4 regions of the Mesorhizobium sp. P3_A2 genome follow, and region 1 is predicted to be linked to each of the others. Evidence: predicted binding sites of a transcription regulator. Region 1 holds the regulator's gene; each other region holds the start of a gene.

The links. Region 1 encodes PhoB, which activates phosphate uptake and scavenging genes when phosphate is short. Its sites were predicted from a motif close to TGTCATNNANCTGTCAT; they were not measured.
Region 2: AC1DXM_RS08720 (PhoX family protein) is a predicted target of PhoB. The motif match lies at 5,265-5,281, and genes of this name have one in related genera.
Region 3: AC1DXM_RS16935 (alkaline phosphatase) is a predicted target of PhoB. The motif match lies at 4,440-4,456, and genes of this name have one in related genera.
Region 4: phnF (phosphonate metabolism transcriptional regulator PhnF) is a predicted target of PhoB. The motif match lies at 3,079-3,095, and genes of this name have one in related genera.

Annotation. Positions count from the first base shown of each region.
Region 1 covers NZ_JBFUGC010000009.1:104,474-111,911, forward strand. Annotated here, with positions in the region: gene AC1DXM_RS21070 (substrate-binding domain-containing protein) at 1-495, shown strand, start outside; gene pstC (phosphate ABC transporter permease subunit PstC) at 591-2,051, shown strand; gene pstA (phosphate ABC transporter permease PstA) at 2,048-3,364, shown strand; gene pstB (phosphate ABC transporter ATP-binding protein PstB) at 3,382-4,206, shown strand; gene phoU (phosphate signaling complex protein PhoU) at 4,248-4,952, shown strand; gene phoB (phosphate regulon transcriptional regulator PhoB) at 4,969-5,658, shown strand; gene AC1DXM_RS21100 (ROK family protein) at 5,690-6,925, opposite strand; gene xylF (D-xylose ABC transporter substrate-binding protein) at 7,198-7,438, shown strand, end outside.
Region 2 covers NZ_JBFUGC010000003.1:240,875-248,312, forward strand. Annotated here, with positions in the region: gene urtD (urea ABC transporter ATP-binding protein UrtD) at 1-242, opposite strand, end outside; gene urtC (urea ABC transporter permease subunit UrtC) at 247-1,479, opposite strand; gene urtB (urea ABC transporter permease subunit UrtB) at 1,476-3,092, opposite strand; gene urtA (urea ABC transporter substrate-binding protein) at 3,197-4,507, opposite strand; gene AC1DXM_RS08715 (hypothetical protein) at 4,821-5,216, shown strand; gene AC1DXM_RS08720 (PhoX family protein) at 5,337-7,250, shown strand; gene AC1DXM_RS08725 (GMC family oxidoreductase) at 7,352-7,438, opposite strand, start outside.
Region 3 covers NZ_JBFUGC010000007.1:16,495-23,932, forward strand. Annotated here, with positions in the region: gene AC1DXM_RS16920 (FtsX-like permease family protein) at 93-1,340, opposite strand; gene AC1DXM_RS16925 (ABC transporter ATP-binding protein) at 1,359-2,063, opposite strand; gene AC1DXM_RS16930 (hypothetical protein) at 2,069-2,527, opposite strand; gene AC1DXM_RS16935 (alkaline phosphatase) at 2,644-4,386, opposite strand; gene AC1DXM_RS16940 (WD40 repeat domain-containing protein) at 4,574-6,100, opposite strand; gene AC1DXM_RS16945 (exodeoxyribonuclease III) at 6,207-6,977, opposite strand; gene AC1DXM_RS16950 (alpha/beta hydrolase family protein) at 7,151-7,438, opposite strand, start outside.
Region 4 covers NZ_JBFUGC010000004.1:464,910-472,347, forward strand. Annotated here, with positions in the region: gene AC1DXM_RS12605 (sugar ABC transporter ATP-binding protein) at 1-249, shown strand, start outside; gene AC1DXM_RS12610 (ABC transporter permease) at 246-1,211, shown strand; gene AC1DXM_RS12615 (zinc-binding alcohol dehydrogenase family protein) at 1,279-2,295, shown strand; gene phnF (phosphonate metabolism transcriptional regulator PhnF) at 2,310-3,059, opposite strand; gene phnG (phosphonate C-P lyase system protein PhnG) at 3,177-3,638, shown strand; gene phnH (phosphonate C-P lyase system protein PhnH) at 3,638-4,249, shown strand; gene AC1DXM_RS12635 (carbon-phosphorus lyase complex subunit) at 4,250-5,362, shown strand; gene AC1DXM_RS12640 (hypothetical protein) at 5,359-5,631, shown strand; gene AC1DXM_RS12645 (alpha-D-ribose 1-methylphosphonate 5-phosphate C-P-lyase PhnJ) at 5,637-6,536, shown strand; gene phnK (phosphonate C-P lyase system protein PhnK) at 6,533-7,309, shown strand; gene phnL (phosphonate C-P lyase system protein PhnL) at 7,312-7,438, shown strand, end outside.

The DNA of each region.
Region 1 (7,438 bases):
CGCGAAGTGTTCGAGACCAAGCTTCTCGACGCCGGCTGCGACAAGGCCGCCATCAAGGCCACCGGCATTGCCGACGACAAGGAAATCAGCAAGACCTGCGTCGCCATCCGCAAGGACGGCAAGGCTGTCGACATCGACGGCGACTACACCGAGACGCTTGCCCGCATCGACTCCAACAAGACCGGCGTCGGCGTGTTCGGCCTCGCCTTCTACGAGAACAATGCCGACAAGCTGAAGGTCGCCACCGTGGAAGGCGTCGTGCCTTCGACCGAGACGATCGCGACCGGCAAGTATCCGGTTTCTCGCCCGCTGTTCTTCTACGTCAAGAAGGCGCATCTCGGCGTCGTTCCCGGTCTCAAGGAATATGTCGAGTTCTTCCTTGACGACCAGATGATCGGCCCGGAAAGCCCGCTCGCCCAGTACGGCCTGGTTTCGGCTCCGGATGCCGAACGTCAGGCGCAGCGCGACGCGTTCGCTGCCGGGAAGAGCATGTAATCAACGACTGGATCAGGGCGCGGACCAAATCCGCGCCCTGATTTCGCTGCATGCCGCAACGGCGGCGGCGATCTGAATTTTCCCTGGGGTGGGTGATGTCGTCCTTGCTCGTACTCGCCATAGTCATCGCCATCGGCGTGGTCGCCTTCGTGATCGGCCGCCAGCGCGCCACGGCGCACGAAACCGGCAAGGTAAAGCCGCATTCGCGCGCCCACTATCACGGCTGGTGGGCCTTTCTGCTCGCCGTCCTGCCCGCCGTCCTGCTGCTCGCCGTCTGGGACATCGGATCGTCCTTCTATCTTGACCGGCACATCCACGCCGCTCTGCCCGAGCGCACCGTCGACTCCAAGGTCGCCAGCGAAGCGCTCGACGCCAGCCTGGTGAAGAGCCTCGCCAAGGGCCTGCGCAGGCTCGATGCCGGTACGCCGCTTCCCGCCACCTTCGCTGAATTGCAGCCGTTGCTCATCGCCAAGGGCGTGGCGCTGGCGACGGATACCCAGGACTACATGATCCCGATCGCGGTCGAGGCGAATGCCGTTCAGGACCGGCTTGGGCTGTTCGGCGCCGTCATCACGTTGGCATTGTCGATCGCCGGCGCCTTCTACGCGATCAGGCAAATTGCGCCGCGCGCAAGGGCGCGCAACAATGTCGAGAGGCTGATGCTGTGGGGGCTGCTTGCGGCGTCGACCATCGCCATCCTGACCACGGTCGGCATCGTGCTGTCCATGTTGTTCCAGACGATCACCTTTTTCGAGAGCGTGTCGCCGATGAGCTTCTTCTTCGGCACGGTCTGGGACCCGCGTTTCGCCGCCGCGGGCTCGGGCGGCAGCCAGGGTCAGTTCGGTCTGATCCCGCTTCTGGCCGGAACGCTTTACATAGCATTCATTGCATTGCTGGTCGCGGTGCCGATCGGCCTGCTGTCGGCGGTCTACATGGCCGAATATGCATCGCCCAGGCTGCGCTCGGTGGTCAAACCGGCGCTTGAATTGCTGGCCGGTATCCCGACCATCGTCTACGGCATCTTCGCCGTCGTCACACTGGGGCCGTTCCTGCGCGACCTGTCGGCGGCGCTGACCGGTGGTTCGCCGTTCATCCAGGGCCAGAGCATCTTCACCGCCGGCCTGGTCATGGGCGTAATGCTGATCCCGGTCGTGTCATCGCTGTCCGACGACATCATCACCGCGGTGCCACGCGCCATGCGTGACGGCTCGCTTGGCCTGGGTGCGACGCGCTCGGAGACGATCAAACGGGTGATCCTGCCGGCGGCACTTCCCGGCATCGTCGGCGCCATCCTGCTAACCGCGTCGCGCGCCATCGGCGAAACAATGATTGTCGTGCTGGCGGCGGGTGTCGCCGCCAATCTTACCATCAATCCGTTCGAGGCGATGACGACCATCACCGTCAAGATCGTCAACCAGTTGACCGGCGATCTCGAGTTCAACTCGCCGCAGACGCTGGTCGCCTTCGCGCTCGGCCTGACGTTGTTCGCGCTGACGCTGGTGATGAACATCGTCGCCCTCTACATCGTGCGCAAGTACCGGGAGCAGTACGAATGACCGACATTCCCCTGGATACGATGGCGGGTGCCGTTGCGCGTCCGCGCCGCGACATAGGCCTCAAGGCCCGTTATGCCGCCGAGCGCCGCTTCCGCATCTATGGCATGGTGGCGATCTCCATCGGTCTGGCGTTTCTGGCGATTATCCTGCTCACCATCGTCTCGAAAGGCTATACCGCCTTCTGGCAGACGACGGTGACGCTGCCGATCACTTTCGACGAGAAGGTCATCGACCCTTCCGGCAAGCGCGCGACCGATCCGAGCGTGCTGATCAAGGCAAACTATCCCAAGCTTGCCGATACGGCGCTGATGGCCAAGCTCGGCATCGACCCAAGCAACAAGCCCATGGTCATGAAGCTCAAGGGCTTCCTGTCGGAAGGCGCCCGCGTCCAGCTGCGCGACATCGTCGCCGCCGATCCGTCGGTGATCGGCACGACGCGCGACGTCAACATCCTGGCCGCGGCCAATCTCGACTCCGCCTTCAAGGGCCAGATCGACCTCAGCGTCGATGAAGCGCGCCGCAAGGTGTCCAACCAGCAGATCGACTGGATGAACAAACTCAAGGCCGACGGCGTGATGGCCGAGCATTTCAACACCGGCCTGTTCACCTACGGCGCCTCCAGCCGGCCCGAGACGTCGGGTATGGGCGTGGCGATCATCGGCTCGTTCTACATGATGGTGATCGTGCTGCTTTTGGCGCTGCCGATCGGCGTCGCGGCCTCGATCTATCTCGAGGAGTTCGCCAAGAAGAACCGCTTCACCGACCTGATCGAAGTCAACATCAACAATCTGGCGGCGGTGCCGTCGATCGTCTTCGGCCTGCTCGGCCTTGCCGTGTTCATCAATTTCCTCGGCATGCCGCGTTCCGCCGCTTTCGTCGGCGGTCTGGTGCTGACCCTGATGACGCTGCCGACCATCATCATCGCGACGCGCGCCGCTCTTGCCGCGGTGCCGCCATCGATCCGTTCGGCAGCGCTCGGCCTCGGCGCCTCCAAGATGCAGATGGTGTTCCAGCACATCCTGCCGCTTGCCGCTCCCGGCATCCTGACCGGCACGATCATCGGCCTGGCGCGCGCTCTTGGCGAAACAGCACCGCTGCTTCTGATCGGCATGGTTGCCTTCGTCGCCGACTATCCGAAGACGCCTTTCGATCCCTCGACCGCGCTGCCGGTGCAGATCTATCTGTGGGCGAACGAGGCTGAACGCGCTTTTGTCGAGCGTATGTCGGGCGCCATCATCATTCTGCTCGTCTTCCTCATGGCCATGAACATCACCGCGATCGTGCTTCGGCGCCGGTTCGAGCGGCGCTGGTAGAAAAAAGGCAATTTGGTATGAACATCATGACCGAACAGTCCCTTGAAAACGCAGTGGGCGACAAAATGAACGCCAAATCGAACGAAGTCATCAAGATGCGCGGCGACAAGGTCGGCGTGTTCTACGGCGAGAAGCAGGCGCTGTTCGACGTCAATCTCGACGTCCGCCAGAACCAGGTGACGGCGCTGATCGGCCCGTCCGGCTGCGGCAAGTCGACCTTCCTGCGCTGCCTCAACCGCATGAACGACACCATCGATTCGGCGCGGGTGACCGGCAAGATCACGCTCGACGAGGACGATATCTACGACAAGAACATCGACGTCGTCGAACTCAGGGCTCGCGTCGGCATGGTGTTCCAGAAGCCCAATCCTTTCCCGAAGTCGATCTACGAGAACGTTGCCTACGGCCCGCGCATCCATGGGCTGGCCAAGCGCAAGTCCGACATGGACCAGATCGTCGAGTCGAGCTTGAAGAAGGCGGCGATCTGGAACGAGGTCAAGGACCGCCTGCAGGAGCCCGGCACCGGACTGTCCGGCGGCCAGCAGCAGCGCCTGTGCATCGCGCGCGCCATTGCGGTGTCGCCGGAAGTGATCCTGATGGACGAACCCTGCTCGGCGCTCGACCCGATCGCCACCGCACGTGTCGAGGAGCTGATCGACGAGCTGCGCCAGAATTACACGATCGTCATCGTCACCCACTCGATGCAGCAGGCGGCGCGCGTGTCGCAGCGCACGGCGATGTTCCACCTCGGCTACCTCGTCGAGGAGGGCGCCACCGACAAGATGTTCACCAATCCCGACGACAAGCGCACCCAGGACTACATTACCGGCCGCTTCGGCTGAGCCGTCCAGCGGTTGAATTTTCAGGCACGAGGATCAGGATCATGGGTGAACATACCGTCGCCTCCTTCGATGAAGAGTTGGGCCAGATCAGCAAGCTGATCCGCGACATGGGCGATCTGGCCGGGTCGATGGTCAGCGGCTCGACCAAAGCGTTGCTCAATTCCGACAATGCGCTGGCGCAACGTGTCGTGTCCGACGACGCCATCATGGACGCGCGCCAGCGGGAACTCGACGATCGCGCCATCACGCTCATCGCCAAGCGCCAGCCGATGGCCAACGATCTGCGTGCCGTGGTCGGCTCGATCCGCATGGCCGGAGACCTCGAGCGCATCGGCGATCTCGCCAAGAACATCGCCAAGCGCGTCGGCACCGTGGGCCTCAGCGTCACGCCGCGCGACCTCTCGCATTCCATCGATGCGATGGCGCAGCTGGTGCTGATCCAGGTGCAAGGGGTGGTCGAGGAATATGCCGCCGCGGATGCGGCAGCACTGGCAAAGCTCAGGAATGAGGACGAACGTATCGACGTCAAATACACGTCGGTGTTTCGTGAACTCTTGACCTACATGATGGAAGACCCGCGCAACATCACCGCCTGCACGCATCTCCTGTTCTGCGCCAAGAATCTGGAGCGCATCGGTGATCATGTCACCAACATCGCTGAAAATGCGTATTATGTGCTGACCGGCCAGCAATTGCCCGCCAATCGCCCGAAGCAGGACGAGACGGCGATGGCCACTTCGGCCTGACAAGGGTGAACTGCTGATGATCGCGCCACGCATCATGGTCGTGGAGGACGAGGAGCCGCTGGGCGTGCTTCTCCGCTACAACCTCGAATCCGAAGGCTACCAGGTCGAGGTGGTGACGCGCGGCGACGAGGCCGAAATCCGGCTGCAGGAAAACGTTCCCGACCTGCTGGTGCTCGACTGGATGGTGCCGGCGGTGTCCGGCATCGAGCTCTGCCGGCGGCTGCGCATGCGGCCCGAGACCGAACGGCTGCCGATCATCATGCTGACCGCGCGTGGCGAGGAGAGCGACCGTGTGCGTGGCCTGTCCACCGGCGCCGACGACTATCTGGTCAAGCCGTTTTCCACGCCGGAGTTCATGGCGCGCGTGAAAGCGCTGCTGCGCCGCGCCAAGCCGGAAGTGCTCTCCAGCGTGCTCAAGGTCGGCGACATCGTGCTCGATCGTGAATCGCACCGCGTTTACCGCAAGAAGAGCGAAATCAGGCTCGGACCGACCGAGTTCCGCCTGCTCGAATTCATGATGCGCCATCCCGGCCGCGTGTTCTCGCGCAGCCAGCTGCTCGACAATGTCTGGGGCGAGACGATCTATATCGACGAGCGCACCGTCGACGTGCATGTCGGGCGCCTGCGCAAGGCGGTCAACAATGGTCGCATGCCCGATGTGATCCGCACCATCCGCGGCGCTGGCTACGCAATCCGGGAAGACTAAGGCCCGGCGCGCCGTGCCGTCGCCGGCCCTCTCAGGCGACGTGCTTGCCCGTCTTCGCTTGAATCCCCGGTGCGAAAATCTCTTGGTCGACGAAGCTGAGCGCGCGCATGGCGCAGCCTTCGCGGATCAGCGGCAGTTCGTTGGGCTCGGTGTCGAAGGAGATCGATTTCGAGTGCTGGCCGCCGGCGGTCTGAGCAATCGCTTCGCGCAATGCCGGTTCGATCAGATCGAACGCGGCGGCGCTGACTCCGACCATGGCGACAGGTGCTGGATCGATCAGCGCGAACAGGCTGCCGAGGCCGAAGCCAAGCGCCTCGCCGGCCTTGCGGTAGGCTTCGCGCTCGGGGCCATCGGTCTCGCGGGCACGTGCGGCGAGCGCCCGCATGTCGGCGTCGCCGACATCGACCGGTTCGGCATCCTCGCTCATCATTTTGGCGCTGCGCCAGATGGCGTAGTTGCCGGCATAGGCCTCGACGCAGCCGCGCCGCCCGCAACGGCACAGCGCGCCCCCGGGCCGGTGGATCATGTGGCCGAACTCGCCGCCCGAGGAATGGGTGCCGGTGAACAGCGCGCCCTTCAGCACCAGCCCCATGCCGATGCCATGCGAGAGCAGGATAGCGATGAAATTGTCGCGGTAGCGCTCAGGCTGGCGCCATTGCAGCGCCACTGCCATCATGTTGCAATCGTTTTCCATGGTGGCCGGAATGCCGAATTCCGCTTCCAGTATGTCGGCGAAGGCAATGTCGGTCAGCGGCGTGATCGGCGACCACAGCATGGCGCGCGCCTGCGAATCGGTGATGCCCTGGATGCCCATGGCAATGCGGGCGATGCTCTGAACATCGAGGTCTGGATCCTCGAGCCGCCGCCGCACGATTGCCGTGCATTCGCCGATCAACTCGTCGCGCGGCATGGTCAGCGTATCCAGCCGGCGCTGCTCCTCGGCGACCACCTGGCCGGCATAGTCGATGACGGTGACGGAAAGGAAATTCAGCGACAGCACCACGGTCATCACCGCGGCGGCCTCCGGGTTGAGGCCAAGGCCGACCTGAGGCCGGCCGCGCTTCAGCGCACCGGTCTCGCCAGGCTTGCTCTCGGCCAGGATGCCTTCTTGAATCAGATCAGACGAGATCGCCGATATGGTCGAATGGCTGAGGCCTGTGGTCGCCGCAATCTCGGTCCGCGACGGCTGGCCGGCCCGGCGCACGGCCGAAATCACCATCGCGCGGTTGCGACGACGCAGATCATCGTGGCGGATTCCAACCGACATCGTTTTTGTTTTCCTCCCGGTCCTCCTCGCGCCTCATGATAGTGGAGGCATTTGGTGGTGCCAGCCAAATATTGGCAGAAGCAGGCCGCGCTGTCATTGTTTATTGCGGGTCTCGAAAAAATTCGGCGAAGCCATCAGAATCCATCAGAATCGATGTTGACAGCGCCTCGCCGTTGGACCAGTATTTTTTCGAGGCTCGAAAAAATAGAGCCTCTGTGTGCCGGCCTTCGGGCCAGTTTTGTCGCGCCGCGCGCGGCGCAGGGAGGATTATCATGAACAGATTTGCAGCCGCCATGCTGGCGGGTGTCGCCATGTCGCTGACGCTGGTGTCGGTCGCGCAGGCGAAGGACAAGGTCATCGGCGTGTCGTGGTCGAACTTCCAGGAAGAGCGCTGGAAGACCGACGAAGCGGCGATGAAGGCGGCGATCGAGGCGGCCGGCGACAAGTACATTTCCGCCGACGCGCAGTCCAATCCCGGCAAGCAGTTGACCGACGTCGAGAGCCTGATCTCGC
Region 2 (7,438 bases), on a different contig from region 1:
GCGATCTCGGCCTCGTCGTGCCGGGTCAGGTCGACCTGGCCGTCGAAAAACACCTCGCCCTCGTCAGGCCGCGTCTTGCCGGTAACAATGTCCATCATCGTCGTCTTGCCGGCGCCGTTGGGGCCGATGATGGCGCGCATCTCGCCCTTGTCGAGCACAAGCGACAGATTGTTGATGGCGCGGAAACCGTCGAAGGAGACAGAGACGCCGTCGAGATAAAGGATGGTGTTGGACTTCGACATCGCTCTACTCCGCCGGCTGCGGTTCGGGGCCGGACGTAGACCAGTCGCCCGGCCTTGTCGCTGCGGCGCGGACGATCTTCGCAGGTGGCGGGGCCTCAGGATCGGTGCCAGCCTCCTCAGCGATCGCGGCTGCCCGCATCGCCTTGGCGTTGCCGCGCCAGGAATCCCACATGCCGATGATGCCCTTGGGCAGGAACAGGGTGACGGCGACGAACAGGCCGCCCAACGCGAACAGCCAGAATTCCGGCAGCACGCCGGTGAACCAGGATTTGCCGGCATTGACGAGCAGCGCGCCGACGATCGGCCCGACGATGGTGCCCCGCCCGCCGACGGCGGCCCAGATCACCACTTCGATCGAGTTGGAGGGCTCGAATTCGCCGGGGTTGATGATGCCCACCTGCGGCACGTAGAGCGCGCCGGCAATGCCGGCCATGATTGCCGAGACAGTGAAGGCGAAAAGCTTCACGTTCTCCGCCCGCCAGCCGAGGAAGCGTGTGCGGCTTTCGGCATCGCGCACCGCCATCAAGAGCTTGCCGTATTTGGAACCGACAATTGCCCAGGTGACGAAGACGGCGAGCGCAAGCGTCACCGCGCTGGCGGCAAACAGGGCCGAGCGCGTGGCGTCGGCCTGCACGTTGAAGCCCAAAATGTCCTTGAAATCGGTGAGGCCGTTGTTGCCGCCGAAACCCATGTCGTTGCGGAAGAAGGCGAGCAGAAGCGCGTATGTCATCGCCTGGGTGATGATGGAGAGATAGACGCCGGTGACGCGGCTGCGGAAGGCGAACCAGCCGAAGACGAAGGCGAGCAGGCCGGGTACGGCCAGCACCATGAGGGCGGCAAACCAGAAATGGTCGAAGCCATACCAGAACCAGGGCAATTCCTTGTAGTTCAGGAACACCATGAAATCGGGCAGGATCGGGTTGCCGTACACCCCCCGCGAGCCGATCTGGCGCATCAGATACATGCCCATCGCATAGCCGCCGAGCGCGAAGAAGGCGCCGTGGCCGAGCGAGAGGATGCCGCAATAGCCCCAGACGAGATCGAGCGCCAAGGCAAGCAATGCGTAGCAGAGATATTTGCCGGTCAGCGCCACGATGTAAGGCGGGATGTAGAAGGCGCTGGTCGGCGACGCCGCAAGGTTGAGCAGGGGCACGATGATGGCTGCGGCCAACAGGATGAAAATGGTGATGGCGATGCGGCGGTCGGCGCCCGCGGCGAAGAAGCGTCCGGTGATCATGCTTCCACCGCCCTGCCCTTGAGCGCGAACAGGCCGCGCGGGCGCTTCTGGATGAACAGGATGATCAGCACCAGCACGACGATCTTGCCGAGCACCGCGCCGGCATAGGGCTCGAGAACCTTGTTGACGATGCCGAGCGAGAAGGCGCCGACCAGCGTGCCCCACAGATTGCCGACGCCGCCGAAGACGACGACCATGAAACTGTCGATGATGTAGCCGCGGCCGAGATTGGGCGAGACATTGTCGATCTGGCTGAGCGCGACACCGGCGATGCCGGCAATTCCCGATCCCAGCGCAAAGGTCAGCGCGTCGACCCAGGGCGTCCTTATGCCCATGGAGGAGGCCATACGTCGGTTGGCGGTGACGGCGCGCATCTGCAGGCCCCAGGGCGTGCGCTTCATGACATAGAGCAGCACGCCGAAGACGGTCAGCGCGAAGACCAGGATCCACAACCGGTTCCAGGTGATGGCGAGCTGGCCGACATCGAACGAGCCAGACATCCAGGAGGGATTGCCGACCTCCTGGTTGGTCGGCCCGAAGATCGAGCGCACCGCCTGCTGCAGGACCAGCGAGACGCCCCAGGTCGCGAGCAGCGTTTCCAGCGGCCGGCCGTAGAGAAAGCGGATGACGCCGCGCTCGATGATCAGGCCGACGGAAGCGGCGACCAGGAAGGCGAGCGGCAGCGCAATGACCAGCGACCAGTCGAACAGACCGGGGAATGAGGTTCGGATCACCTGCTGCACGACGAAGGTGGTGTAGGCGCCCAGCATGACCATCTCGCCATGCGCCATGTTGATGACGCCCATGACGCCGAAGGTGATGGCAAGGCCGATGGCCGCCAGCAGCAGCACCGAGCCGAGCGATATGCCATACCAGATGTTCTGGCCGGCATCCCACAGTGCCAGGCTCGAATTGATGCTGGCGATTGCCCCAGTCGCCGCGTCCTTCACCGCGCCTTGCGCATTGGCCTCGACCGACGTGAGCAGCGACAGCGCATCGCGGTCGCCGCGCGCGCCGATGAGCGCAATGGCTGCAAGCTTGTCGGCCTCGGGCTTGTCGGAGACCAGAACCGACGCAGCGCGCGCCTGTTCGAACAGCGCCTTGACCTTCGCGTCGGTCTCGGCGGCGATGGCCGCGTCGAGCGGCTCGATGTTGGCGGCATCGGGCGTCTTGAACATTGTGTCGGCGGCGGCAATGCGGACAGCCGGATCCTTGGCGCGCAGCGTCAGCGTGCCCAGCGCGTCGCGGATGACGCGGCGCAGCGTGTTGTTGACCTTGATCTTGGTGATGTCGGCCTTGGCGGCCTCGCCGGCGCTCTCACCGCTCAGCGGATCGAGTAGCGTGACACTGTCGCCCGCCTCATTGCCGACGAAGACGGCTGAATCTGCTTTGCGGATGTAAAGATTGCCTTCGGCAAGGGCGGCAAGCGGCCGTTCGACTGCGGGATCGCCGGTCGCGGCAAGCTCGCGCACCACGGCTTCGGTCGCCGAAAACCCTGAGCCGGTGGCGAATTTGGCGATGACGGCGCGCAGATCAGCTTCGGCTGCGTTCGACGGCAACAGACTTGCCATCAGTAACACCAGCATGAGACCGAAAGCGCGCAACAGGATCATCCGTTCAGATACTTTTCCGGGAGGTGGAATTTGGCGTCCGGGCGGGCTGAAGCGCCCGGACGCCTTGCGGTCTCTGGCCTTGGATCGGCCAGTCCCGGGAGGGATCAGTTCGTGCCCTTGCCGCCACACCTGCCGGTGGCAACGTTGAAGTTGCCGCAGGACAGAGGCGCACGCCAATCCGAGATCAGGTCCTTGGAGTCGGGCAGATAATCGGACCACTCGTCGCCCATCACGAGGCCGGGCGTCTGCGACACGGTCTCGAACTGGCCGTCGGCCTGGATCTCGCCGATCAGCACCGGCTTGGTGATGTGATGGTTCGGCATCATCGTCGAATAGCCGCCGGTCAGGTTCGGCACGGACACGCCGACCATGGCGTCGATGACCTTGTCCGGATCGGTGGTGCCGGCCTTCTCGACCGCCTTCACCCACATGTTGAAGCCGATATAGTGGGCTTCCATCGGGTCATTGGTGGTGCGCTTGTCGTTCTTGATGAACTTGTGCCAGTCAGCGATGAACTTCTTGTTTTCCGGCGTGTCGACGCTCTCGAAGTAGTTCCAGGCGGCGAGATGGCCGACCAGCGGCGCGGTGTCGAGACCGGCCAGTTCTTCCTCGCCGACCGAGAAGGCCATGACCGGGATGTCCTCGGCCTTGATGCCCTGGTTGCCGAGCTCCTTGTAGAAGGGAACGTTGGCGTCGCCATTGACGGTCGAGACGACGGCGGTCTTCTTGCCGGCCGAACCGAATTTCTTGATCGCCGAGACTTCGGTCTGCCAGTCGGAGAAGCCGAACGGCGTGTAGTTGACCATGATGTCTTCGGCGGCGACGCCCTTGGCCTTCAGATAGGCCTCGAGGATCTTGTTGGTGGTGCGAGGATAGACATAGTCGGTGCCTTCCAGCACCCAGCGCTTCACCGAGCCGCCATCCTCACTCATGAGGTAGTCGACGGCTGGGATCGCCTGCTGGTTTGGCGCGGCGCCGGTGTAGAACACGTTGCGCTCGCTTTCCTCGCCCTCATACTGGACGGGATAGAACAGGATGTTGTCGAGTTCGGAAAACACCGGCAGCACCGATTTGCGCGACACCGAGGTCCAGCAGCCGAACACGGCGGCGACCTTGTCCTTCGAAATCAGCTCGCGCGCCTTTTCGGCGAACAGCGGCCAGTTGGACGCCGGATCGACGACGACCGCTTCCAGCTTCTTGCCGAGCAGGCCGCCCTTGGCGTTCTGCTCTTCGATGAGCATCAGCATGGCGTCTTTCAACGTCGTCTCCGAAATCGCCATGGTCCCCGACAGCGAGTGCAGAATGCCGACCTTGATCGTGTCTTCGGCGGCCTTGGCCGGAGACGACATCGACAGGCCGGCAGCGACCACGCCGGCCGAAAACATTTTTGTTATTGTAGCGAAATTACCCCTCATACCGAACACTCCCAAGCTGGTTGATTGCAGCGCAACCATGCAATGCAACAGCCGTGCCAAACGCAAACGCGACTCTCGGAAATGGGGGATAATCTAACGTTATCAGCCGATTATTATATTAGCCTAAAGAAAACAAAGGCAGCCGGTTAGAAATTGATTGAGGGAAATTTGCGCAGCGCACAAGGGTTTTGCCTAATTTTCGCCCAATTATGACAAGTGCCTAGATTTTGAACTCAGCCAGCGGCATGCGGACGAACAATATTGCGGCACGGCGCAAAAATGGGGCAAGCTCACGCCGCAAACGAGTGACCCGATGACATCCCGTATCTCATGCATTTCCGGCATCCTGCTGCTGATGGCAACGAGCGAAGCCGCGCGCGCCGACTTCAGCGATGGCAAACTGCCAGACGGCACCTATCACTGCGAAGTCTATCTGCTCGGCGCCTTCCTCAACCTCGGTGACATCACCATCAAGGGCAATGTCTATAGCGGCCCGGTGACGTTCGGCACCGCGCCGCAAGGCTATAACTATCAGATGAACGCCAATGGCGAGATCACCTGGCTAGGCCCGCTGGGCGGCTACACCACTGGCGGCAACACCGTCTCCATGACGCAAGCAACGCTGGACGGCGAGACCACCCCGTCGTTCGACATCATCCTGAGGCAGCCCGACGGCGCCTTCACCGCCTCGACCTGCACCAAGGGCTGAGCCGGGCCAACCACTCTCGCAGTCGCCTGCGCCAAAACCTTCCCCTCATGTCATGCGGATGTTGCCGAAGCAGACTAGGGCAGCGGTGCGCCGTAACATCCACCCTGAGAGGCAGACACCATGGCCAACGCACCGTCTTCATCCTCCCCCGTCATCCGCGACGTCATTGCCGAGCGCGTCTCGCGCCGGTCTCTTTTGAAAGGCAGTCTTGCCTCCGGCGCGCTGCTTGCCGGCGGCAGCTTTGTCGGCTCCTTGTTTGCCGGCGAAACGCATGCCGCGGCAGCGCAATCGACGCTCGGTTTTCCCGAGTTGAAGCGCGTCTACGACAAGACCCATGCCGCCGCTGAAGGCTATGAGACGACCATCGTGGCGCGCTGGGGCGATCCGCTTGCAGCCGGCCTCGCCGAATTCGACGGCAACAAACTCGCCGCCGACGAGCAGGAGAAACGCTTCGGTTACAACTGCGACTATATCGCCTTCATGCCGCTGCCCAAGGGCACGGTGAATTCCGACCACGGCCTGCTCTGCGTCAACAATGAATACATCTCGCCCAATGTGATGTTTCCCGGGATGACCGAGGACGATGCCGGCAAGACGATGACCAAGGAACAGGTCGATCTCGGCATGGCCGCGATGGGCCATTCCATCGTCGAAGTGCAGTTGAAGGACGGCAAGTGGGAAACCGTGGCCGACAGCCCGCTCAACCGCCGCATCACCGCCAACACTGAAATGACGGTTTCCGGGCCGGTCGCCGGCCATGCCTTGATGAAGACCACGGCCGACGCCACCGGCACCAAAGTGCTCGGCACCAGCTACAATTGCAGCGGCGGTTTTACCCCGTGGGGCACGGTGCTGACCTGCGAGGAAGGCGTGTCCGATATTTTCGGCGGCGATCCGAAGAAGGCACCGACCGCCGACCTGCTCGACCGCTACGGTTTCGACGGCTCCGACATCTATGGCCGCGGCCGGTTCCACGACCGCTTTAACCTCGACAAGGAACCAAACGAAGCCAACCGCTTCGACTGGGTGGTCGAGATCGACCCTTACGATCCGCAGTCCAAGCCGGTAAAGCGCACTGCACTCGGACGCATGTCGCATGAAGCGTCGACCGTGGTCCTCAACAAGGACGGCCGCGTCGTCGTCTATATGGGTGACGACGACTATTTCGAATACATGTACCGCTTCGTCTCGGCCAAGGCCTATGACAAGGCCAACCCGGCCTCTGGCGCCGATCTGCTCGATGACGGCGTGCTGTCGGTCGCCCGCTTCGATGCCGACGGCTCGATGACATGGCTGCCGCTGGTGCATGGCCAGGGCAAGCTCACCGCCGAGAACGGTTTTGCCGACCAGGCCGAAGTGCTGCTGAAGACGCGGTTTGCCGCCGACGCGCTCGGCGCCACGCCGATGGACCGGCCTGAGGACATCGAGACCAATCCGGTGACCGGCCGCGTCTATGCAGTGATGACCAAGAACAAGAAGCGCGACCAGTCGAAGGTCAATCCGGCGAACACCCGGCCGGAGAACCTCTGGGGCCATATCGTCGAACTGATCCCGCCCGGCGGGCGCGGCGCGGACGCCGACCACACGGCGGAAAAGTATGCCTGGGACCTGTTCGTGCTCTGCGGCAATCCGAAGGATGCAAAAGTCGGCGCCACCTTCCATCCCGATACGTCCGACAATGGCTGGTTCGTCTGCCCCGACAACATCACCTTCGACCCGGCCGGTCGGCTGTGGGTGGCGACCGACGGCGCCAATGATTTCGACCTGCCGGACGGCGTCTACGGCGTCGACACCGAAGGTGCGGCGCGCGGCCTGCCGAAACTGCTGTTCACCTGCCCGCACGGTGCTGAGGCGACCGGCCCATGCTTCACGCCGGACGGCACCACGCTGTTCCTGTCGGTACAGCACCCTGCGGAAGACGCCGAGACGCTCGACAAGGTGCAGACGCTGTGGCCCGATTTCAAAGACGGCCAGTTGCCGCGGCCGTCCGTCGTCGCCATCCGCCGCAAGGACGGGCAGCCGGTCGGCGCTTGATCCCGAGAAAAAGGCGGAACGCGGCTTCACGCGTTCCGCCTCGATGTCCGGGAGGACGGTTGGGTCTGACATCGCCCCGGTACCGGGGCGATGCATAGGGCTCAGATCGTCTTGGCCGACATTTGCGCGGCGATGTATTCGGCCTGGCGAATCGCCAGCGACACGATGGTCAGCGTCGGGTTTTCCGC
Region 3 (7,438 bases), on a different contig from region 1:
TGCGTCTGCGACAAGGGGCCGAGCCTAGTCGAACCGACCCCCTCTGTCCTGCCGGACATCTCCCCCACGAGGGGGGAGATTGGCTGTTGCCCTCAGTTCCTCAGGGCCTGTGCCGGCGACTGACGGTAGGCGAGGATCGACGGCACCACCGCCGCCACGCCCGCCACGACGAGCAGGAGCAGCGCCGAGCGCATATCCTCGACGCGGAATGTTACCGGCATGGAAAAACCGCTCGCCTCGGCCATCGTGTGCGCGATCGTTCGGGCGGCGAGATAGCCGAAGAGGAAACCGAGCAGGACACCGGCGCCGACGATGACAAAGGTTTCCACCCAGACGATCCCGAACACCACCGCGCGGGGCGCTCCGAAGGCGCGCAGGGCGCCGATCTGGTGCCGTCGCTGCAAAACATGGACGATGACGACCAGAAGAATTGCCGCCGCGACGAGGAATTGCGCGCCGGCGGCCACCACGGAAAGGATGCGCCTTGCATCGCCTAGGGTCCCGTAAAGCCGGGTCAGCACTTCGCCGGGGAAGACCGCCAGCGTGCGGTCGCTGCGATATTGCTGGCGCAGCTTGTAGGCGTCGGCGATGGTGTGCGGTTTTACCAGGACAGCCGGCAGGCCGGGCGCCGAGGGATCGAGAACGGCATCGGGGTTGATCCGCGCATCGAAACCGTGCGGCTCGGCACCGTCTTTTGCGTCAACCTGCTCGACCAGTGCGGCAATTCCGGCTCGTCCGTTCTCGTGCCTGTGAACATGCCACACCGCCTCGATCGGCACGATGATCGCCCGGTCCCAGGCGGTGCCGGTGGGGCTGAGGCGCCCGACAATCGTATAGGTGAAATCATTGTGGATCTCGGTCGCCGCATGCAGCTGTCCGTGCGCGGGGTGAAAGCGGGCGCCGACGCTTTTGGGCACGGCAGCGCCGACCAGCGCATCGCCAAGCAGCGCAAATGTGCGGCCTTCGGAGACGCCGCCCAGTCCGTCGACCAGCGCTTGCGTGGTTCCGACGATCGGGAAGTCTTCGACAAAATCACCGAAACCGACCGGCGCTGCCCAGGCCACCCGCTTGTCCCTGATGAGGCCGGCAAGCACATCGCCCGGCATCAGCGACAGGGGTGCCGCCTGCAGAAATACCGAGGACAGCACCAGTTGGGTTTCGCTGCCCGGAGCGCCGATCACAAGGTCGAAGGCGTCAGCCGCTTGCGCGCTGCCCAGACGCAGTGCCCGCTCGCTGAGGGTCACAGCAACCCCGAGGGCCGTCGCAAGGGCGATCAGCAGCGCCACGGCAGCCACGCCGATCCAGTGCCGCCTCAGATCCGCGGCGATGAAGCGGAGCATCGGCTATTCCTTTCCAGCTCAAAACGCTTCATCGCGGATGTCCTGCAATGTCGGTGTGTCGCGCGTCACCTGACCGGCCTCCAGGCGGATGGTCCGGTCAAGCCTTTCTATCAGCCGTTTCTCGTGACTTGCGACGATGAGGGTGGTTCCCGCCTCGCCGGCCAATTGCAGCAACAGGTTCGCCACGGCGATACCGGCATCGGAATCGAGGCTGGCGGTCGGCTCGTCGGCGACGACAATGGCCGGCCTTGTCACCAGCGCCCTGGCAACGGCGACCCTTTGCATCTGTCCGCGCGACATGGTTTCGACCGGCTGTCCCGGGCGCGAGATTTCGACCCGTTCCAGCAGCCGCAGTCCTTCCGCCTTCAGTTCGGCCACGGGGCGGACCCTCGACAGTCTGCCGGGCAGCAGCACGTTTTCGAGCGCCGACAGGCCGGGGCAGAGGTAGAACTCCTGCATGACCAGGCCGACATGGGCGGAACGCCAGCGATCGCGCCTGGCTTCGGAGAGGCTGGAAAGCTCGGTATCGCTCCAGCGCACCGATCCCTGCCGTATCCTTTCCAGCCCCGTCACGATGTTGATGAACGTCGTCTTGCCCGATCCCGAAGGCCCGGTCACGGCGACTTTCTCGCCAGGTCGGATCTCCAGCGCAGGCACAGCGAGCGCCGGCTTCTCGAGGTCGCGGAAGGAAACCCGCAAATCCCGCACGGACAGGCCGAGCATGATCGCTACGCCCGGCGAAAATGCGCGTCGACGATGCGCAGGAGGCTGACGAAGCCGGTTTCCGGGTCGGTCCAGGAGCCGGTTTCCAGCCGGCCGGCCACCTCAATGAGGGCGTTGGCCTGTTCGAAGGTTTGCGCCTGGTCGAGATAGACGACGACGATGTTGTCTGGCCAATCGGCATCGGATGAGCAGAAGGGACACAGCGCCATCGGAATCTCGGTCAGGACGAAGAATTTCGCCTCGGCCTTGAGCGGCGGCGCCATGAAACCCCGCATGGTCACATCCTGGCCGGCAAGCGTCTTGACCTTGTCGGAGAAGCTCATGCCGAGCACGCCGATCTTGGCGTAGAGGTCATCGAAGGTGAGCGGCGCGGGCGCGGCCGACGCGCGGCGCAAAGCCTGGGAAAGACAGACCGTAGCCGAACCGAGCAGCATGCCGCGACGGGTGATCGGTCTGCACTCCATGATTGCTATTCCCTTGTCGATTGGCGCGGGCGCCGTCAGCGCCCGAACCATCGTCCCTGGCCGCTCCATCCGCAAGCACCGGATGGAGCGGCCGGGATCATCATAGACTGCGCGGCTCAGTTCGTCGCCGGCGCCAGTCCGAGCGCATCGGCGAGGACTTTATAGACGTCGCTCTCCTCCATGTAGCCCTTGAAGCCTTCCGCGCCTGGGCCGGTGGCCTGCAGCACGACGTCGTCGACGGCATGGACCGCTGTATCGGCCGACTTCGGCAGATTGCCGATGCGCAGCACCGCGCCGGGCACGTCCTTGTACTTCTCGTTGGCGACATACTGCTTGCTCTCGTTCTGCACCGCCGGCACGAACGGGCCGTCAAGCTTGGGGCGGAACGTCTCGTAATAGTCGGGGAAGCTGGCGCCGAAGATCGCCAGACGACGCGAGACATCGACGCTGTCGGGGTAACCGTCGTTGTTCTTGTCCTGGTAGTTCGGGAAGCCGGCATCGGCATAGACACCGACCTTGTCGCGCATCTCGGGGCCCGGCTTGCTGTCGTCGATGGTGCCGACGATTGAAACGCTATGGGTGTGGTCGCCGGTCATCACGATCATCGTGTCGGGATGGGTCTTGGCGAATTCCATCGCAACGCCGACCGCCTTGTCGAATTCGATGACCTCGACCATGGAGCGCTCCCAGTCCATCGGATGCGACATCTTGTCGACCGAGGCGCCCTCGACCATCAGGAAGAAGCCTTCGGGGTTCTTCGACAGTTCGCCAAGTGCAACATTGGTCATTTCGACGAGGCCCGGCTGATTGGGGAAGGTTTCCACGGTGCCCTTCTTGAGGAAGTCGCGATCCAGCGTGACGTCCATGTTGCCGGTATGGAACAGGCCGAGGATCTTGCCGGTGTTGGTCTTGGCTGCAGCCTCGAGTTCGGTCTTGTCGGTGGCAAGGGCGTATCCGGCATCGCGGAATTTCGCGATGTAGTCAGTGTCGTCCTTGCGCTTGGAGCCGGCCGTGCTCTGCGGCAGGAAATAGGCGGAGCCGCCGCCGAGGATGACGTCGGGCTGCGTCTGGTAGAACATGCCGACGATGTCGGCCTTGTCACTGCGGCTGCGGGTATGGGAGACGACGGCTGCCGGGGTGGCGTCCTCGATCTCGGCCGTCGAGACGACGCCGATCGACTTCTTGCCGGTGCGCCGCAGAGCCTCGGCGATGGTCTCGACCTTCGGGTCATCCTGGCTCGGCTTGGTGCGGTCGGCATAGACGCCGAGCGCGTTCACCGCCGTCTTGTGGCCGGTCATGTAGGCCGACATGGTGTTGGCGCTGTCGGTGGCGATGGCGTTGGTCGACGACGTGCCGATAAAGGCCATATGGTCGAGATCGTCCATGTTGAGCCGGCCGTTCGCCTTGCCTTCGGTCATGCCCTTGGACATGATCCGCGCGCCGGTGCGATGCGCAACGGAGAGGCCGTCGCCAAGCAGGAAGATGACGTTCTTGGCGCGCGGGGTCGCCGAGGTTCCGAACACCTCCCATTTGACGGACTTGGTCTCGTCGCCAGCCTTGGCTTCGATCTCATAGGTGCCGGGCTGGGCGATGCTGGCGGCGCGGACCAAAATGGCGGAGGCATCGACCCCCTCTTCCTTCTCCACGAACTCGACCTTCTTGCCGAGAACCTCCTCGGCCGGCTTGCCGTTGATCGTCACCGTGACCTGGTCGGGGGTGACGACCTTGTCGAATTCGACCTTCAGGTCGAACGGCGATTGAGCGAGGATGGTGGCGCGGTCGAGAGGATAGATCGTGGCAGCACCAGCAGCGCTGGCAAGACTTGTCGTAACGGCAAGCGCGATGAGAGGGCGAAGCATAAGTGACCTCCAAAATTGACTGATAAAAGGCAGTTTTTTGGTAGTCGTTGCCGATGTCCGTTATATGACAAAACCTCGCCCGGGGCGCTCACATTCCGGGCGGTCCGGAGCCGGTTGAGAATCGGGATTGAACGAAGCTGTCGATGGGCGCATCGCTGGCCTGCCGGCCACGACCCAATCAGCACCCTCACTGCGGTGCGCCGGCGAACAGGATTTCGCCATCCCCTGTCGCCGGCCAGTCCCTGATGGTGCGGTCGTCGCCGCCGGTGAGCAGCGTACCGTCGGGCGCGAAGGCGACCGCATAGATCGGGCCGGTGCGGCTGTCGAACATGGCGATCTGGTTGCCGGTGTCGACGTCCCACAGCCGCGCCGTGCCGTCGAGCGAGCCGGAGGCCAGTCGCTTGCCGTCGGCCGACAGCGCCAGCGTGTAGACTGTGCCTTCGTGGCCTTCGAAGCGACGCACCTCCTTGAACGTGTCGAGGTCCCAGAGCTTGATCGTGTAATCGCCGCTGCCGGTGATGACGTGATGGCCGTCGGCGGTGAAGTCGGCGCCGTAGGTGCCTTGCTCGTGGCCGTGCCAGCTGCGCAATTGCTTGCCGCTTTCGACGTCCCAGAGTTTCAGCGTGCCGTCGATGGAGCCGCTCAGCGCGCGTGTGCCCTCGAGCGAGATGGCGACCGTGCTGATCGGCCAGTCGTGCCCGGTCATCACATGCAGCGCGGATTTGTTGACGAGGTCCCAGACGATGACGTTGCCGGTGTCGTGGCCGCTGACGGCACGCTTGCCGTTCTGGCTGATCGCCAGCTTGCGGACACCGCCATTCTCGCCCGACGAGAAGACGTGCAGCACCGTGCCGTCGGTGAGTTTTCGCAGCACGATTTCGCCGTCATCGCCGGCGGTCAGCGCGGTGGCGCCGTCGGGCATGAACAGGGCCGTGCGCGCCATGTCCTTGTGTTCGCCGAGATTGCGGATCAGCCGCTTGCCGGCAATGTCCCAGAGCTTGATCATGTGGTCGGTGCTGGCGCTCATGATGTCGCGGCCATCGGCTGACACGGCGAGCCAGACGACGGCGTCGCGGTGACCGTCGGGCTCGGTCGGCAGTGGTGGTTCGGCCGGCGGCAATGGCGCCACGGTTTCCGGCGGCGAAGGAAGTGCGGCTTGCGGCGGCGAGGCCGGAGCCGGCGGCGGCGGCGCTGCCGGAGGTTTGGCTTCCTGCACCGGCGGAGCTTGCTCAGGCGGCGCGGCAACCGGCGGCGAATTCGGCGGAGCTGGCGGCGTCGCCAGATCCGGCGGGACGCCCGCGACATCCTGGCCCTTCGGCTCGGCTTTGGGTTCGTTCGGGGCGGTTACCTCAGCGCCCGGGCCGGCTGCGCGCCACGGGCCGAACTGGTCGGCCAACAGCGCCAGAACGACAAGCGCCGGCAGAACCAGGAAGGCTCGCCGCAACCGTGGCCTGCCGGGGTCTTGCACCTCCGCCGCCCGACCAAACAATGGGGCTCCGGACAGGTGGTTCGAGCCGCGCGGCAACAGGCCGGCAAAGAACAACAGCGCGCCGATCACGCACACCGCGCCGGCCGCGAAAAAGGCAACCAGGCGCACGGAGGCAAAGGATGCCGCGATGCTCGCATCAGCCTGTGCCAGACGCTGCATGGCGAAACAGACTGCGCCGATAACCAGCAAGACCAGCGCGAGCAGCCTGTCGGCACCCCTGTTCATTGGCTCTCTTCCCCAGGCCGCGTGCTCTGCGGCCGCCCTGTCACGAAACTAGCAACGAAACGCGTAACGCAAAATGCCAACTATGAAAGTGGCTGACATCACGCTGCTACTTCAATTCCACCCACACCGGCGCGTGGTCGCTGGCGCCGTCCTGCCCGCGAACATCGCGGTCGATGCCGGCGGCAGTGAGGCGGCGCGCCAGTTTCTTCGACAGTAAAATGTGGTCGAGCCTGAGGCCGGCGTCGCGCGGCCAGCGGTTGCGGCGATAGTCCCAGAATGTGTAGAGCGTCTCCTTAGGATGCTTCTTGCGCAGCGCATCGGTCCAGCCCTGCTCGAGCAGGCGCTGGAAGGATGCGCGGCTTTCGGGCTGCACCAGCGCGTTGTCGTCATAGGAGCGGGTGGCGTAGATGTCGCGCGGCTCGGGCACGATGTTGTAGTCGCCGACCAGCGCCACCGGCAGGCCGGTATCGAACAGCTGCTCGGCATGCGCCTCCAGCCTTCTGTGCCAGGCAAGCTTGTACTGGAATTTCGGCCCCGGCTGCGGGTTGCCGTTGGGCGCGTAGAGGCAAGCGATGACGACACCATTGACGGCCGCCTCGATGTAGCGGCTCTGCTTGTCGGCATCGTCGCCGGGCAAGGCGTCCGCGGTCAGCACCGGCTCGGATCCTCGCGCCAGTATGGCAACCCCGTTCCAGGTCGGCTCGCCCTTCCACACCGCGCCATAGCCGGCGTCTGCCAACGCCGTGCGCGGAAACTGCATGTCGCGCGCCTTCAGCTCCTGCAGGCAGACGACATCGGGCTTGGCTGACGCCAGCCATGCCAGCAGGTTTTGAAGCCGGCTGTTGATGTTGTTGATGTTGAACGAGGCCAGTTTCATTTTCTGACGCCGAAGGCGCCCCTCGCTTCGTCATCCTCGGGCTTGACCCGGGCATCCATGCCGTGCCCTCTGCCGTGGAACTCGGCAGGGCAGAATTCTTGACCGTTGCTGCTCTCAAAAGTCACGGCATGGATCCTAGGGTCTGCGCGCGTCGCTTCGCTCCTTGCTTCGCCCTAGGATGACGAAGCCGATGGCCAGGCCTTCACCGTCTCGGCCAGCGTCTTCAGATGATCCGCCGTCGAAAAACCGGAAATCGCCTTGCGCGGCTTCAGATCGTGGTCGCCGTCCTCCAGCCAGACCACTTCGATCTTGTCGGAGAGACCGTAGCTTGCGACCTCTTCCCTGGTGCCGAATTCGTCGCGCGTGCCCTGAAAGATCAGCGTCGGCGTCTTGAGAGCGGCGAGATGTTTTGTCCTGAGTTGCTCGGGCTTGGCCGGCGGATGGAAGGGATAGCCGAGGCA
Region 4 (7,438 bases), on a different contig from region 1:
CCGACGGTCGGCGTCGATGTCGGCACCAAGGCCGAGATCTACCGCCTGTTCGGTGCGCTGTTGTCCAAGGGCGCCGGGATCATCCTGATCTCATCCTATCTGCCGGAAGTCTACGAACTGGCCGACACGCTTCATGTGTTCCGGCGCGGCAAGCTGGTAGCCACGCATGGGTTCCGCACCGCCAATCATGAGGACATTCTCACGCAGGCCCTCGCCGAGAAACAAGAAAAGCTGGGAGGACAGATATGAGCACCGAGGCGATTGCTGCCGAGAAACCGAAACGCAACTACAATGTCCTGTTCGGACTGACGCTTCTGGCGTTGCTGGTTGTGCTCTGGATCTTGCTTTCCGTTTCGACAACGAGCTTCGCCTCCGCCAACAACATCTCTAACCTCCTGCGGCAGGGCTCGATGATCGCCATTATGGCGGTCGGCCAGACCTTCGTCATTATCACTGGCGGTATCGACCTCTCGGTCGGCGCCGTCGTCGGCTTCGCCACCGTCATCGTCGCCATGATGATCAATGCCGGCTTTCCCATCTGGATCGCCATTCTGGTGACCTTGCTGGTCGGCGTCGCCATTGGCCTTTTCCACGGCTTCGGCATCGTCAAGATGGGCTTGCCGCCGTTCATCATCACGCTGGCGACGTTGACCTCGCTACGCGGTATCGGCCTGCTGATGACCAACGGCAATTCGATCAACATCAAAAGCGATACCTTCACGGCGTTCTCACGCAATTCCTTTATCGGCATCCCCAATCTGTTCTGGATGGTGATCCTGGTCGGCATCCCGGCCTACATCTTCCTGCACCACAGCCGATGGGGCCGCTATCTCTTCTCGGTCGGCTCCAATGCCGAGGCCTCGCGCCTGTCCGGCGTCAATGTCCAGCGCACCATCTACATGGCCTATACGCTGTCCGGCCTGTGCGCGGCCTTCGTCGGCGTGCTGCTCGCCGCTCGCATCGGCATCGGCAATCCGACCCAGGCCGAGGGCTGGGAACTGCAGGCCATCGCCTCGTCGGTGATCGGCGGCACCTCGCTGTTCGGCGCCGTCGGCTCGGTGCATGGACCGCTGCTCGGCGCCTTCATCCTGGCCACCATCAACAACGGCGCCAATCTGCTCAACGTCAACTCGTTCTGGCAGCGCATCATCACCGGCGCGCTGATCATCATCATCGTCTATTTCGACGGCCTGCGCCGTCGCGGCAAATAATCCTCCCTGACCTTTTCGCCGGCCCGCTCGACGGACCGGCGCCTTTTTTGAACACTGGAATTGCTGAATGAAAGCCGTCGTTTGCCGCTCGCCCGGCGACCTTGTCCTGGAAGACCGCGCCGCACCAGGCGCACCGCCTGCCGGCTGGGCGCTGGTCGCGGTCAGCCATGTCGGCATATGCGGTACCGACTACCACATCTTCGAGGGCAAGCACCCCTTCCTCGCCTATCCCCGCATCATGGGCCACGAAGTGTCGGGCACCATCGTCGAGGCCGGTGAAGGCGTCGAACTCGCCGTCGGCGAGCCCGTCATCATCAACCCCTATCTCGCTTGCGGCAAATGCATCGCCTGCCGGCAGGGCAAGCCGAATTGTTGTGTGCGGATCGAAGTGCTCGGCGTCCATCGCGACGGCGCCATGGCCGAGCAGATCCTGGTGCCGGCGCAAAATCTTTATCCGGCAAACGGCCTGTCGCTGGCCGACGCCGCGGCGGTCGAATTCCTGGCCATCGGCGCCCATGCCGTGCGCCGTGCCCGCGCTGAACCAGGCGCCCGCACGCTGGTCATCGGCGCAGGGCCGATCGGGCTTGGCACGGCGATCTTCGCCCGCATTGCCGGGCTCGATGTCAGCCTGCTCGACATGAGCACGGAGCGGCTGGATTTTGCCAAAGGCGAACTCGGCTTCGCCACGCTCGACGGCTCGCAAAAGGCGGCAGCCGAACTGGTGCGCGATGCAACCGGCACCGAAGGCTTCGACGTCGTCTTCGACGCCACCGGCAACACCGCCTCGGTGCAATCGGCCTTCGCCCATGTCGCGCATGGCGGCACGCTGGTTCTGGTCAGCGTCGTCAAGGACGACATCGTCTTTTCCGATCCCGAATTCCACAAGCGCGAGATGACCTTGGTCGGCAGCCGCAATGCGCTCAAGGCCGACTTCGACCACGTCGCCGCCTCCATCCGCAACGGCGCCGTGCCGCTGCCGAAACTCGTCACCCATCGCACCACGCTGGCCGGCACGCCGCACGATCTCGCCCGCTGGGCGCACGAGAAATCCGGGCTGATCAAAGCTGTGATAGAGATCGCATAAGGCCAGCAGGCGGCTTACAGGGCTGAAAGTTTCAGTTCCACCCGCTCCGCCGGAAACCGCGTTTCGGAGAACTGGACCGGTCGGCCATCCGGCGTGACGTTGACGGCGACGGCGACCAGCACGATGGCCCCCGGCTGCAGGTTGAGGTCGGCAAGGTCGGCGGCATCGGCATGGCGTGCCGACAGCACCGTCGATTGCCTGAGATAATCATCCACGCCGAAACGCCGGAGCGAGGCGGTGATCGAACCGGTCTCCGCTATCACGGAATCGATGCCTGCGAAACGCCTGGCCTCGTACCAGCTGGCGGCGCGCGACACCGGCCGTCCGTCGGCTTCGCCGCGCGTCTCCAGCCGGATCACCTCAGTGCCCCTCACAAGCCCAAGCCCGTCGGCGACGCGCTGGCTGGCCGGTTCGACCGCTGATGTGAGCAGCACGATATGCCGTTCCGATGTCTGCCCTTGCAGGCCCGTCGAAAACCGTGTGCGGGCGCCGATCGGGTAGGACAGCCGCTTGCGCGACAAGACGAAGGTGCCGCGCCCCTGTTCGGCTCGCAGCACGCCTTCCTGAACCAGCGCCGATATGGCGCTGCGAACCGTGTGGCGGTTGACGCCGTAGCGTTCGGCCAGCGCCACCTCTGGCGGCAGCGCGGCATTCTCGGCAAAATCGCCGGCGGCGATCGAGTGCAGGATCTGGTCGGCGATCTGCCGCCACAATGAGACGCCGCTACGCCGTTCAATGCTGCTCGCCATCTGCTGCCCGGCCATTTTTGCCCGATCACGCCCCTGTCATCCACCCGTCATGGACACAGGTTAGATAATAGGTATAATTTGTATAGTTGTCTATATCACTATATAAATTTTACACATTCAGGGAGTTGCTGCATGCGAGGACAGGAAGCCCGCGACCAGGCCGAGCGCAAAGCCGTCATGGCGACGCTGGCGCAGGCGAGCGGCGACGACATCGTCCGGCTCTGGAACGAAGCCGGCCTGATCTCGGAAGCCGAGCTTTTGCGCGGGCCGGAAACCGGCCTGGTCACCGTACGCGGCCGCATCGGCGGCGGCGGCGCGCCCTTCAATGTCGGCGAGACCACGGTCACCCGCGCCACCGTGCGGCTGCCGACCGGGCAGGTCGGCCACAGTTACATGCTCGGCCGCGACCGGAAGAAGGCGAAGCTGGCGGCGATCGCCGACGCGCTCTGGCAAGACCCAGCCCAGCGCCGGACGGTCGAGACCGCGCTGGTGGCGCCATTGCGGGCCGCCCAAGGCGAAGCGCGCGAAAAGCGCCGCGCCGAGACGGCGGCAACGAAAGTGGATTTCTTCACCATGGTGCGCGGAGAGGACTGATGGACATCGCAACACAAGCAATCGACGGCGGTTTCGCCGATCCGGTGTTCAACGCCCAGACCGTCTTCCGCGCCGTCATGGACGCCATGGCGCGGCCTGGCAGCGTGCAGCCTCTGCCGGTCTTCGCGCGCCCGCCGGCGCCGCTGTCGGCCACCGCCGGCGCCATCGCGCTGGCGCTGTGCGACAACGACACGCCGCTCTGGCTCGACCCCGCTCTGCAGGCGTCCGCGGCGGTCAAATCCTGGCTCGGCTTCCACACGGGTGCGCCACTTGCCAACACGCCGGCCGATGCGCATTTCGCCTTGATCGCCAACCCGGCAGAGATGGCGGCGCTCGACGGTTTTTCGCAAGGCACGCAGGACTACCCCGATCGCTCGACGACGCTGATCCTGCAGGTCGGCAATCTCGTCTCTGGCGCGCCGCTGCTGCTCGAAGGCCCCGGCATCGAAAAGACGGCGACCATCGCGCCGGCGCAGATGCCGCGGCATTTCGTCGAACAGTGGAAGCAGAACGGCCAGCGCTTTCCGCGCGGCGTCGACATCGTCCTGGCGGCGCCCGACGGTGTCGCCTGCCTGCCGCGCACGACGCGCATCAAGACGATGGAGGCGTAGATGTATGTCGCGGTAAAAGGCGGCGAAGCTGCCATTGCCAATGCCCACAGCCTGCTCGCCGACCGCCGGCGCGGCGACCGTTCGGTGCCGGCACTGCGCCTCGACCAGATCGTCGAACAGCTGGCGCTCGGCGTCGACCGGGTGATGAGCGAAGGCTCGCTCTATGACCGCGAACTGGCCGCGCTCGCCATCGTCCAGGCGCGCGGTGACATGATCGAGGCGATCTTCCTGGTGCGCGCCTATCGCACGACGCTGCCGCGCTTCGGCTACAGCAATCCTATCGACACCGGCGCCATGCTGGTCGAGCGGCGCGTGTCGGCGACCTACAAGGATTTGCCCGGCGGCCAGTTGCTTGGGCCGACCTTCGACTACACCCACCGGCTGCTCGACCCCGAGCTTGCCGCCGGCGCCGATGTCGCCGAGCCGTTGCAGCGCGTTGGTGAAGCGGAGGCGATGCCGCGCGTTTCGGCGATCCTTGCCCGCGAAGGCCTGATCGAGCCGGACGGCGAGATGCCGCAGGACCATGTTCCCGGCGACATCACCCGTGAGCCGCTGGAATTCCCGATGGCGCGCGACATCCGGCTGCAGGCGCTGTCGCGTGGCGATGAAGGTTTCCTGCTGGCGCTCGGCTATTCCACCCAGCGCGGCTATGCCCGCAACCATCCCTTTGTCGGCGAGATCCGCATCGGCGAGGTCGAGTTGGAGCTCGACGTGCCGGAACTGCCTTTCGCCGTGCCGCTCGGCCGTGTTCGCGTCACCGAATGCCAGATGGTCAATCAGTTCAAGGGCTCGGCCAAGGCGCCGCCGCAATTCACCCGCGGCTACGGCCTGGTGTTCGGCCAGAGCGAGCGCAAGGCGATGGCCATGGCGCTCTGCGACCGCGCGCTTCGTGCCACCGAACTCGGTGAGGATGTTGTCGCGGCCGCGCAGGACGAGGAATTTGTTATCTCGCACTCCGACAATGTCCAGGCGACCGGATTCGTCGAGCACCTGAAGCTGCCGCATTATGTCGACTTCCAGGCCGAACTCGACCTCGTGCGCCGCATGCGCGCCGAATACGAGGCGCGTGAAAACCCGGGCATCGTGGACGAAAAGAAGGAGGCCGCCGAATGATTTCAGCTGTCTCCGCTGCCGTGCCCCGCGTGCCCACTCCCATCGTGGTGTCCACTATGTCCATCGTAGCCACCGCCGCCATACCAGTTGGCGGAATTGTCGGAACCTTCGCTTGCCACCGGAAAGATCGCACGCCGAAGGACAAAGGCAACCACGCCAACGAACGCCAGCAACAGAATTCCGAGATGTATCCAACCGGTCTGGGTCATCCGATTTCGCCGCTGTTTCCGCGTCCTGGACGCCAATCCGATAGCACAATGTGGATGTGATCGCCATGACCGACATCGCCACCTACAACTTCGCCTATCTCGACGAGCAGACCAAACGGATGATCCGCCGGGCGATCCTCAAGGGCATCGCCATCCCCGGCTATCAGGTGCCGTTCGCCTCGCGCGAAATGCCGATGCCCTATGGCTGGGGCACTGGCGGCGTCCAGGTCACCGCCTCGATCATCGGCCCCGACGATGTGCTGAAGGTCATCGACCAGGGCGCCGACGACACCACCAATGCCGTCTCGATCCGTGCCTTCTTCAAGAAGGTCGCCAATGTCGCTGTCACTACCGATACTGCCAGCGCCTCCATCATCCAGACCCGCCACCGCATCCCCGAACACCCTCTGAGCGCCGTGCAGGTTCTGGTCTATCAGGTGCCGATCCCCGAGCCGCTGCGCTTCCTCGAGCCGCGTGAGACCGAGACCCGCAAGATGCATGCGCTGGAGGAGTACGGCCTCATGCATGTGAAACTCTACGAGGACATCGCAAAGCACGGCCGCATCGCCACCACCTATGCCTATCCGGTCAAGGTCGAGGGCCGCTATGTCATGGACCCGTCGCCGACGCCGAAATTCGACAATCCCAAGATGCACCGCTCGCCGGCCTTGCAATTGTTCGGCGCCGGCCGTGAAAAGCGCATCTACGCGGTGCCGCCCTTCACCGATGTCGTCAGCCTCGACTTCGAGGACCATCCGTTCGAGGTGCAGACCTTCGACCAGCCCTGTGCGCTGTGCGCGGCCGAGAATGTCTATCTCGACGAGGTCATCCTCGACGACCATGGCGGCCACATGTTCGTCTGCTCCGACACCGACCATTGCGAGAAGCGGCGCGCTGATGGCCATCGCGGCCACCTTGCCCCTGACACCCATCTCGCCTCGGAAACCATGGAGCCGGTGCAATGACCGACGAACCGCTGCTGCGCGTCTCGGCGCTGTCCAAATTCTACGGCTCGCGCGTCGGCTGCGAGAACGTCACCTTCGACCTGTGGCCGGGTGAAGTGCTGGCTGTCGTCGGTGAGTCCGGCTCCGGCAAGACGACGCTGCTTAACTGCCTGTCGACGCGGCTGTTGCCCTCTTCCGGCACCGCCAGCTACCGCATGCGTGACGGCCAGTTCCGTGAGCTCTACCGCATGAGCGAGGCCGAGCGCCGCTTCCTGATGCGCACCGACTGGGGCTTCGTCCATCAGAACCCGGCCGACGGATTGCGCATGACGGTGTCGGCCGGCGCCAATGTCGGCGAGCGGCTGATGGCGGTCGGCGACCGCCATTACGGCATGATCCGCGCCACCGCTGTCGACTGGCTGTCTCGGGTCGAGATCGACGAGGACCGTATCGACGATGAGCCGCGCGCCTTTTCCGGCGGCATGCGTCAGCGCCTGCAGATCGCCCGCAACCTCGTCACCGGCCCGCGCCTGGTGTTCATGGACGAGCCGACCGGCGGCCTCGATGTCTCCGTGCAGGCGCGCCTGCTCGACCTGTTGCGCGGCCTGGTCACCGATCTCGGCCTGGCGGCCATCGTCGTCACCCATGACCTCGCCGTGGCCCGGCTTCTGTCGCAGCGCATGATGGTGATGAAGGACGGCCGCGTCGTCGAAAGCGGTCTCACCGACCGCGTCCTCGACGACCCGCGCGCGCCCTACACCCAGCTTCTCGTTTCCTCGATCCTCCAGGTGTGACCATGCCGACGCCCCTCGTTGTCTCCGACGTCGCCAAGAGCTTCACCATGCATCTGCGCGACGGCATCAAGCTGCCGGTTGTCGCCGGGGTCTCGTTCTCGATCAGGGCCGGCGAATGCGCCGTGCTCG